DNA from 3 places in the Roseateles sp. P1_C6 genome. Region 3 is predicted to be linked to each of the others. Evidence: riboswitches for the same ligand, from Rfam matches in the RefSeq annotation. Region 3 holds a riboswitch; each other region holds the start of a gene.
The links. A riboswitch is a leader RNA that binds a small molecule or an ion and turns the genes downstream of it on or off. The one in region 3 is predicted to bind S-adenosylhomocysteine.
Positions count from the first base shown of each region.

Region 1 (3,239 bases), on a different contig from region 3:
GCGGTACGCGTCGGGCTTGTAGGGACCAGCCTTGTTGACGCCGATGTAGGCCGCCTGCTCCTCGGTCAGCTCGGTCAGCTGCGCGTTCAGCGTGGTCAGCTGCAGGCGCGCGACCTTCTCGTCCAGGTGCTTGGGCAGCACGTAGACCTGGCCGACGGCGTAGTTGTCCTTGTGCGCGTACAGCTCGATCTGGGCGATCGTCTGGTTCGCGAACGAGGAGCTCATCACGTAGCTCGGGTGGCCCGTGCCGCAGCCCAGGTTCACCAGGCGGCCCTTGGCCAAGAGGATGATCCGCTTGCCGTCCGGGAAGATGACGTGGTCGACCTGCGGCTTGATCTCTTCCCACTCGTACTTCTCGAGCGCGGCGACCTCGATCTCGTTGTCGAAGTGGCCGATGTTGCAGACGATGGCGTTGTTCTTCATCGCCAGCATGTGCTCGTGGCGGATGACGTTCTTGTTGCCGGTCGTCGTCACGAAAATGTCGGCCTTGTCCTGGGCGTACTCCATCGTCACGACGCGGTAGCCTTCCATCGCCGCCTGCAGCGCGCAGATGGGGTCGATCTCGGTCACCCAGACCTGGGCCGACAGCGCGCGCAGCGCCTGCGCCGAGCCCTTGCCCACGTCGCCGTAGCCGGCCACGACGGCGATCTTGCCGGCCACCATCACGTCGGTCGCGCGCTTGATGCCGTCCACCAGCGACTCACGGCAGCCGTACAGGTTGTCGAACTTGCTCTTGGTGACCGAGTCGTTGACGTTGATGGCGCGGAACAGCAGCGTGCCCTTGGCCGACATTTCCTTCAGGCGGTGCACGCCCGTGGTCGTCTCTTCCGTCACGCCGATGATCTCGGCGCTCTTGCGGGTGTACCAGGTGCCGTCCTCAGCAACCTTCTTCTTGATCGCCGCGAACAGGATGCGCTCTTCCTCGCTGCCGGGGTTGGCCAGCACGGAGAGGTCCTTCTCGGCCTTCTGGCCCAGGTGCATCAGCAGCGTTGCGTCGCCGCCGTCGTCCAGGATCATGTTGGGGCCTTCGCCCGCCGCGCCCTTATCCGCGAATTCGAAGATGCGGTGCGTGTAGTCCCAGTAGTCTTCCAGCGTCTCGCCCTTGTAGGCGAACACGGGTGTGCCGACGGCGGCCAGCGCGGCGGCAGCGTGGTCTTGCGTCGAGAAGATGTTGCACGACGCCCAGCGCACTTCCGCGCCGAGAGCCTGCAGCGTCTCGACCAGCACGGCCGTCTGGATGGTCATGTGCAGCGAGCCGGTGACGCGCGCGCCCTTCAGCGGCTGGCTCTCGGCGTATTCCTTGCGGATGGCCATCAACGCCGGCATCTCGTGCTCGGCGATCTTGATCTCTTTGCGACCCCAGTCGGCCAGCGACAGGTCCTTGACGATGTGGTTCGTGGTGCTCATGCAGGGCTCCTTCAAGCGAATGAAGCCGCTGGCGGTCGTGCGAGGGGATCAAACCTCACCCAGGCACGGATGGCCAGCGGGTGAGCGCGGTTGCAGGGGGGGTGAAATCTCCGAGCCTGGCCTCAAAAGGTGCTGAGGTTGCAACGCTCCTCGGAAGACGCGCATTCTAGGCGCAGGTCAGCCGGTGCTGGCACGCAGAAGTGAGATGTCCTCACGCGGCGGCGTGCCGAAGAGGCGCCGGTACTCGCGGCTGAACTGCGACGGGCTCTCGTAGCCCACCCGGTGCGCGGCGCTGGCGGCGTCCAGGCCGTCGCCCAGCATCAGCTTGCGGGCCTGCTGCAGCCTCAGCGTCTTCTGGAACTGCAGCGGCGACAGGGCGGTCAGCTGCTTGAAGCGCAGGTGCAGCGTCGACGGGCTCATGTGCGCGATCTCCGCCAGCTCCTCGATGCGCAGTGGCTCGGCAAAGCGGCGCGACAGCTGTTCGACGACGCGACCGACACGCCGCGTGACGCCGTCGGTGTGGGTCAGCGTGCGCAGGCGCGGGCCCAGCGGCCCGGTCAGCACGCGATACAGGATCTCGCGCTGCAGCAGCGGTGCCAGCGTCTTCAGGTCCTGCGGGTGGTCCAGCAACTGCAGCAGCCGCAGCGCCGCGTCCAGCAGCGGCGCGGTGACGGGTGCGACCTGCAGGCCGGCCGCGCCGTCGTCCGCCTGCGTCGGCGTGTCGCTGTCAAGCAGCAGTTCGGCCAGCGCCTGGGTCTCGCAACTCAGGCGCAGGCAGACGTAGGGCTTGGCGGGGCTGGCCTCCATGACCTGGCCGCGCGGCAGCATGGTCATCGGCACGAGCAGGCATTGCATCGCGTCGTACTGCACGACGGCGTCACCGACCCGGGCCTGCTTGCGGCCCTGCAGCACAAGGACGAGGCCGGGCTCGTAGACGGCCGGCACCGGCTGGGCCGGGGCGCTGGCGCGGATCAGCCGCAGCCAGGGCAGGGCGGTGCCGTGCAGGCCGTCGCTGCCGGCACGAGCCAGCGCCAGTGCAATCGCGCGTTCGCGCAGGGCCAGCAGGTCGTCGTCTTGGGGCATGCGGCCCATTGTGCAAAGGCTGACGCGGGTTTTGTGTAACGCCGGGCATGGCCTCGGAGGATCAGGCAAGCATGCCCCAGCTTTGTGCTGGGCGAAGCGGGGTGGGGATTCCTAAGCTCTCGTCATCCCGTTGATGATTCATTCAAGGAGTTCCGCGATGACCACCACCCCCTCTCAACACCTGCCGCGCCGCCGCCTGGGCACCCACGGCCCCGAGGTCTCGGCCCTGGGCCTGGGCTGCATGGGCATGTCCGATTTCTATGGCCCGGCCGACGACGCGCAGTCGCTGGCCGTGCTGCACCATGCGCTGGACATCGGCATCAACTTCCTCGACACGGCCGACATGTACGGCGTGGGTGCCAACGAGCGCCTGCTGGGCCAGCTGCTGGCGCTGCGGCGCGATGACGTCGTGCTGGCGACCAAGTTCGGCAACGTGCGCGCGCCGGACGGCGCGGTGCTGCGCATCGACGGCAGCCCGGCCTATGTGCGTGAAGCCTGCGACGCCAGCCTGCGGCGCCTGGGCGTCGAGCACATCGATCTCTATTACCAGCACCGCGTCGACAAGAACGTGCCCATCGAGGACACGGTCGGCGCGATGGCCGGGCTGGTGAAGGCCGGCAAGGTCAAGCACCTGGGTTTGTCGGAGGCCTCGGCGGCGACGATTCGCCGCGCCCACGCCGTGCACCCCATCGCCGCGGTGCAGACCGAGTATTCGCTGTGGAGTCGCGATGTCGAAGCCGAGGTGCTGC
Region 1 covers NZ_JBFUAK010000010.1:267,209-270,447, reverse strand. Annotated here, with positions in the region: gene ahcY (adenosylhomocysteinase) at 1-1,407, opposite strand, end outside; S-adenosyl-L-homocysteine riboswitch at 1,483-1,565, opposite strand; gene AC1D29_RS22470 (AraC family transcriptional regulator) at 1,585-2,490, opposite strand; gene AC1D29_RS22465 (aldo/keto reductase) at 2,648-3,239, shown strand, end outside.
Region 1: another riboswitch for S-adenosylhomocysteine. It lies ahead of ahcY (adenosylhomocysteinase); the one in region 3 lies ahead of metH (methionine synthase).

Region 2 (3,239 bases), on a different contig from region 3:
GCGCCCACGCCCGTCAAGGCCGAGCTGGGCACGCTGCGGCCGGAGGCGCTGTTCGCCTGGCCCGATGGGCAGGTGACGCTGCTCAGCGATGACGGCGGCGTCATGGTGGGCAAAAAGGCCTGCAAGGACGCCGCACCGGCCAAGCGCTCGTTCCGCGCGCTGGACGTCAGGCCTTAGCCGGCGCCGTCGGGTAGCGCCACACCAGCGCCGCGCTGGCCAGCAGCATCAGCAGCACGCCGGCAAACAACGGCGCCGCGCTGTCGGCCCGGCCCATGAACGGCGCCACGACTTGCGTGCCCAGCGCGCCGGCCGCCAGCAAGGCCAGGATCAACATCGCCGTGGCCCGCCCCATCTGCGCCGGCGGCAGCGCCAGCGCGTCGCCGAAGGTGGCCGGCCCACGGATGGCCAGCGCGCCGCAGAAGCAGAACCAGTAGCCCACCACGGCCGCATAAGGCAGCGGCCCCGATACCAGCGACGCCAGCAGCGCAAGCGAGCAGGCGACCACCTGCACCGCGTTGCCCAGGTGCACAACGCGCGCATGGCCCAGCCGTGCCGCCAGCCGGCCCGACTGCGTGGCGCCCAGCATGAAGGCGCCGACGCCGATGACCTGCTGCAGCGCGAAAGCCCCCGATCCCAGCCCCAGCGAGTGCTGCAGCAGCTGCGGCGAGCTGGCCAGGAAGGTCAGCAAGGCGCCGATGCACAGCGCATGCGACAACGCCAGGCGCAGGAAGCGCGGGTTGCGCGCGATGTCCAGGTAGCTGGCGTGGTGCGCCATGTCCAGCCCGGGCAGGCGGCGTGGTGCGATCTTGACGACCCAGGGCAGCACGAGCAGCGACAACGCCATCAGCACCCAGAAGGTGCCGCGCCAGTCCACCACGTGCAGCAGCGCGGCGCCGATGACCGGACCGGCCGCGGGCACGATGGCCTCGACCATGGAGATGGCCGCGATGCCACGCACGACGTCGGCGTCAGCCAGCGTCGCGCGCACGACGCTGGGCGCCACGATGGTGGCCGCAGCCGCCGCCACCCCTTGCAGCAGGCGCATGAGCAGCAGCGTCTCGATGTTGGGCGCCAGCGCGCAGCCCACGCTGGTCAGCGCCAGCAGCACCAGGCCCACCTCCATGCAGCGCCGCGGGCCCAGGCGGTTCAACAGCTCGCCCCACAGCAGCTGCGCGCCCGCCAGCCCGGCCAGGTAGACGGCCACGGTGGCCTGGGCGAGCGGCACGCTGATGCCAAGGCCAGTCTGCAGCGCCGGCACGGCGGGCAGGTAGAGGTCCATCGCGGCCATGCTGACGCCGGTGACGAAGGCCAGCGGCAGGATGGTGCGTATGGAGGCGGAACTTGAATGCATGGACAACCCTTTTCACAAAGGGCGCCCTTGAACCAGCGTCGCCACCGAGCGTGGCGGAGGCCCCCAAGGCCTTCCGTCGCAGCACCCCTCGGCAGGACGGCACCGCGGGGCTCAAGCCCGGCGCGGCGCGAGGCGGATTCTACGGACCGACGCGAACGTCAGCGCCCTGGTTGGAGCGACGCGTCGGCCGCGGCAAAGCTGGCTGCCAGCTGCGTCTTCACGCCCGCCAGCTCGGCCGCGGGCCGGCCCTGGGCCTGCAGCGCCTGCAGCAGCCCGCGCAGTGCCCAGCCGCTGGTGGGGTGCTCGGCCAGGTCGGCGCGAAAGCTCTGCTCGGCCTGGGCCCAGCGCTGCGCCTTGAGCTGCAGGTCGCCCAGCGCCAGCCGCGAGCCGGCGGCCAGCATCGGCGGCTCCATGCGGTCGACGAACTTCGCGGCCGCGACGCCTTCGGCCTGCAGCTGCAGCGCCGCGTCGGCACGCCCTTCGGCCAGCGCGACCTCGGCCGCCAAACGGGCCTTGGCCACCTGGGCCAGGCCGCGCAGCGTCTTCTCCCTGAAATCGTCACGGGCGTTCTCGCTGATCAGCCGGTCCGCGACGGGCGCGAGCTGCGCCAACGCCTGCTGCGCGTCGGCCAGGCGCCCGGTGCGCGCGAAGGCCACGCCGCGCGCCTGCTGGCCCAGCACGGTCGCCACGCCCAGGCCACCGCTGGGCATGGGCTCAGCCAGCACGTCCTCCCATCGCTCCAGCCGCATCAGCGTCAGCACCGGCCGGCTGCGCAGGTATTCGCCGGAGGGGTGGGTCCAGCTCGCGGCATGCTCGGCGGCGGCGCGCGCGTTGGCCAGGGCCACATCGCCGCGGCCCTGCATCAACGCGGCAAACCACAGGTAGGACCGGTTGTGCATGCGCCAGTCTTTGCCGACGCTGAAGCCCTGGCGCTCCAGCTCGGCTTCACGGGCGTCGTCCAGCGCCAGCGCGCGTTCGTTGACGGCCGCCGCCTCACCGTACCGCCCCAGCAAGCCGAAGGTGTGCGAGGGCATGTGCACCAGGTGGGGCGACTGCGGCGCCAAGCCGCCCAGGCGCTCGGCGGCCCCGACGGCGCGGCTGGCCTGGGTGGGTGTGTCCACCGCGTGGATCAGGTAGTGGTTCACGCCGGTGTGCCGCGGGTGGCGGGCCACGACCGCTTCCAGCCGCGCGGCCAAGTCGCCGACGCGGCCGCGGGGCTGGCCCGTGTCGTCGTCCCACCAGTCACCGCGCGTGGCGACCAACTCGGCCTCGGCCCACAGGGACAGCAGGTCAGGGTCGCCGGGCGCGCGGTCGGCCAGCGCATGCAGGCGGTCGGCGTAGGCCAAGTCCAGCGGGTCGGCGCGCTTGCCGGAAGTCTGGCCGCAGACGGGCGCGCTCAGCACGGCGACTTCCGCGCGCTGGCTGGCATGCGCATAGCGCAGCGCCATCGCGGCGATCAGCTCGCGCTCGCGCGGGCTGGCGTTCTCGCGCAGGTGCACGGCCAGGTCCACGTAGCGCCGGGCTTCGGTCAGGTCGCCACGGTCCGGCGCGTTGATGTTGGGGCCCAGCTGCCAGGCCACACCCCAGGCGCACATCGCGCAGCCGGGGTCGGCTGCCAGCGCGGCCTTGAACATGCGCACGGCTTCGTTCTCGTTGAAGGCATAGGCCTGCGCCACGCCCTGGCCGAACAGCCGGCGAGCTTCGTCGACGCGCGTCGTCGGCGCGAAGTCGACGCTGCCATAGCCCTCCAGCCGCGGCGCACGGGCGCTGCGGTCCACCTGCAGCGGCAGCCCCGAGCAGGACGCCAGCACGCACAGCGACACCAGGCTCAAGCGCCAAGAAGACCGAAGGGCGCGACCGGAAAAAGGCAGGGGCATGCAGGGCTCCG
Region 2 covers NZ_JBFUAK010000014.1:8,780-12,018, forward strand. Annotated here, with positions in the region: gene AC1D29_RS26780 (DUF3616 domain-containing protein) at 1-177, shown strand, start outside; gene AC1D29_RS26785 (MFS transporter) at 167-1,351, opposite strand; S-adenosyl-L-homocysteine riboswitch at 1,364-1,447, opposite strand; gene AC1D29_RS26790 (hypothetical protein) at 1,510-3,228, opposite strand.
Region 2: another riboswitch for S-adenosylhomocysteine. It lies ahead of AC1D29_RS26785 (MFS transporter); the one in region 3 lies ahead of metH (methionine synthase).

Region 3 (3,239 bases):
TGTCGTGCACGTCGCCCTTGACGGTCGCGATGACGATCTTGCCCTTGGGTTTGGCGTCGCCGCCGCCTTCGATGAGCAGGCGCTTCTCTTCCTCGATGTAGGGCAGCAGGTGGGCCACGGCCTGCTTCATCACGCGGGCGCTCTTGACGACTTGCGGCAGGAACATCTTGCCGGCGCCGAACAGGTCGCCGACGACGTTCATGCCGGCCATCAGCGGGCCTTCGATGACGTGCAGCGGCCGGCCGCCCTTGGCCAGGATGGCCTGCCAGGCTTCCTCGGTGTCTTCGGTGATGAAGTCGGTGATGCCGTGCACCAGCGCGTGCGACAGCCGCTGGTTGACGTCGCCCGCGCGCCAGGCCAGGCGCGCCGAGTCGTCCTTGCCGGCGCTCTTGGCGCGGTCGGCGATCTCGATGAGGCGCTCCCCGGCGTCGGCGCGGCGGTTCAGCACGACGTCTTCCACGCGCTCGCGCAGCTCGGCGTCGAGGTCGTCGTAGACGCCCACCATGCCGGCGTTGACGATGCCCATGTCCATGCCCGCCTGGATGGCGTGGTACAGGAACACGGTGTGGATGGCCTCGCGCACCGGCTCGTTGCCGCGGAAGCTGAACGACACGTTGGACACGCCGCCCGACACCTTGGCGCCGGGCAGGTTCTGCTTGATCCAGCGCGTGGCCTCGATGAAGTCCACCGCGTAGTTGTCGTGCTCCTCGATGCCCGTCGCGATGGCGAAGATGTTGGGGTCGAAGATGATGTCCTCGGCCGGGAACCCGACCTCGTCCACCAGCACCTTGTAGGCGCGCGCGCAGATCTCGGTCTTGCGCGCGAAGGTGTCCGCCTGGCCTTTCTCATCGAAGGCCATCACGACGGCCGCGGCGCCGTAGCGGCGCACCAGCTTGGCCTGGCGGCGGAACTCGGCCTCGCCTTCCTTCAGGCTGATGGAGTTGACGATGCCCTTGCCCTGGATGCATTTCAGGCCGGCCTCGATGACGCTCCACTTGGACGAGTCGATCATGATGGGCACTCGGGCGATCTCGGGCTCGCCGGCGATCAGGTTCAGGAAGCGCACCATGGCCGCCTGGCTGTCCAGCATGGCCTCGTCCATGTTGATGTCGATGACCTGCGCGCCGTTCTCGACCTGCTGGCGCGCGACGGCCAGCGCCTGCTCGAACTGGCCCGCGAGGATCATGCGGGCGAAGGCCTTGGAGCCCGTGACGTTGGTGCGCTCGCCGATGTTGACGAACAGGCTGCCGGCGTCGATGGCGACCGGCTCCAGGCCGGAAAGTTTGAGAGGGGGCGGCGAGATGGTCATCGATGGCGGTCCACGCGGGAGATCGATGAGCGCCGTTTGAAACGATCCGAGCCTGGGGAAACTCCTCGCAGCGCTCCTCGGATGAGCCGGGAATTCTACGCAGGCGGCCCTTCGCCAGCGCTCAAGCTCGGCTTGCAGATGCCGAATGGCCGTACAGAATCAACAGATTCATGCCTGCCGACCTCATCCCCCTGCCCGCCCGCACGCTGCGCCTGGGCATGACGCTGCCCTACAACCTGTTCGACGCCAGCGGCAAGCTGCTGTTCGCGCGCGGCCAGGTGTTGCGTGACTCGCCGCTGGTGCGCAGCCTCGTGGACGGTGGCGCCTTCGTGAACGCCGAGGAGACGGTGGAGTACCAGCGGGCGCTGGCCCACCGCCTCGACACGCTGGTCATGCAGGACGTGCCGCTGTCGGACATCGCCAAGGCCGACACCGGCTTCCGGCTGGACACCCTGGTCCCGAGCAAGGTCGAGCAGGGCCCACGCGAGGCCTGGTCCGACCTGCTGCTGCACACGCATGCGCTGCTGCGCGAGGCCGAGCCGGTCGACTTCAGCACGCGCCTGGTGCAGGTGCGCGACGCCGCGCTGAAGCGCCTGCACTTCCACCCCGATGCGACGCTGCTGCTGCTCATCTTCGAGAGCAGCCAGGAGTTCGGCGACTACAGCGCCCGCCACGCGCTGCTGTCGCTGCTGCTGGCGGATCTCGTCGCCCAGCAGCTGCAGCTCGGCCCCGACCTGCGCGCGGCCTTGCAGGGCGGTGCGCTGACGATGAACTACGGCGCCGGCCCCGCGCATGACCGCCTCGCCAACCAAGTGGACCCGGCGACGCCCGCGCAGCGCCAGGCGCTGGCCGCGCACGGCGACCGCGCCGCCACTCGGCTGGCACAGGTCGGCGTCACCGATGGCACCTGGCTGACGGCGGTGCGGCTGCATCACGAAGCCGGCCCGGGCCCGCTCAGCAGCCGCAGCGATGGCGAGCGGCTGGCGAGGCTGCTGCGCCGCATCGACTTGTTCGGCGCGCGGCTGTCGCCCCGCCGCAGCCGCCAGGCGCTCAGCGGTGCCGCCGCGGCACGCGCCGTCTACCTGGACGAGCTGGGCCAGCCCGACGAGGCCGGCGCCGCGCTGATCAAGACCGTGGGCCTGTATCCACCGGGCAGCATCGTGCGCCTGGCCAATGGCGAGGTCGGCATCGTCTTCAAGCGCGGCTTCAGCGCGACGGAGCCGCTGGTCGCCGCGCTGATCGGCAAGAGCGGCAGCCCGTTGAGCAACCCGGTGCCGCGCGACACGCGGCTGGCCGCGCAGGCCATCGTCGCCAGCCTGGCGCCGGCGGAATTCAGGCTGCGCGTCAACCTGGAGGCGCTGCTCAAGCTCTGAGCGGCGGCTGACGTCACACCGACAGGGCGGCCCACGGGCCGCCCTTGGTCATTTCGGCGCTTGCATTCAGTCGACTGTGCATATATTCTGTGTATACACATTATGCACAGCAGTCTTTTCATCTCGCAGACCGACGCGAGGCCGATGTACCTCCAGATCGTGGAGCAGATCCGCCAGCGCGTCGCCGCCGGGGACTGGCCGGCGGGGCAGGAGCTACCGTCCATCCGCGCGCTGGCCGCCGACCTGCGCGTCAGCGTCATCACCGTCAAGCGCGCCTACCTGGACCTGGAGTCCGAAGGCGTCATCGTCACCCGCCACGGCAAGGGGTCGTTCGTGGCCGACGCGCAAGGCCTGGCCAAGGACATGCGCCTGGCCCAGCTCGACACCCACCTCGCCGCCGCGGGCGAGATCGCCCGCTCGCTCGGCATGACCGAGCCCGAACTCACCGAACGACTGCGCGACGCGCTGAACACCCAGGAACCCGCCCCATGAGCACCAAGGTCATCGAGATGAAAGGCGTGCGCAAGGCGTTCCGCTTCTTCACGCTGGAAGACGTG
Region 3 covers NZ_JBFUAK010000005.1:479,097-482,335, forward strand. Annotated here, with positions in the region: gene metH (methionine synthase) at 1-1,309, opposite strand, end outside; S-adenosyl-L-homocysteine riboswitch at 1,330-1,394, opposite strand; gene AC1D29_RS13570 (HD-GYP domain-containing protein) at 1,480-2,682, shown strand; gene AC1D29_RS13575 (GntR family transcriptional regulator) at 2,827-3,174, shown strand; gene AC1D29_RS13580 (ABC transporter ATP-binding protein) at 3,171-3,239, shown strand, end outside.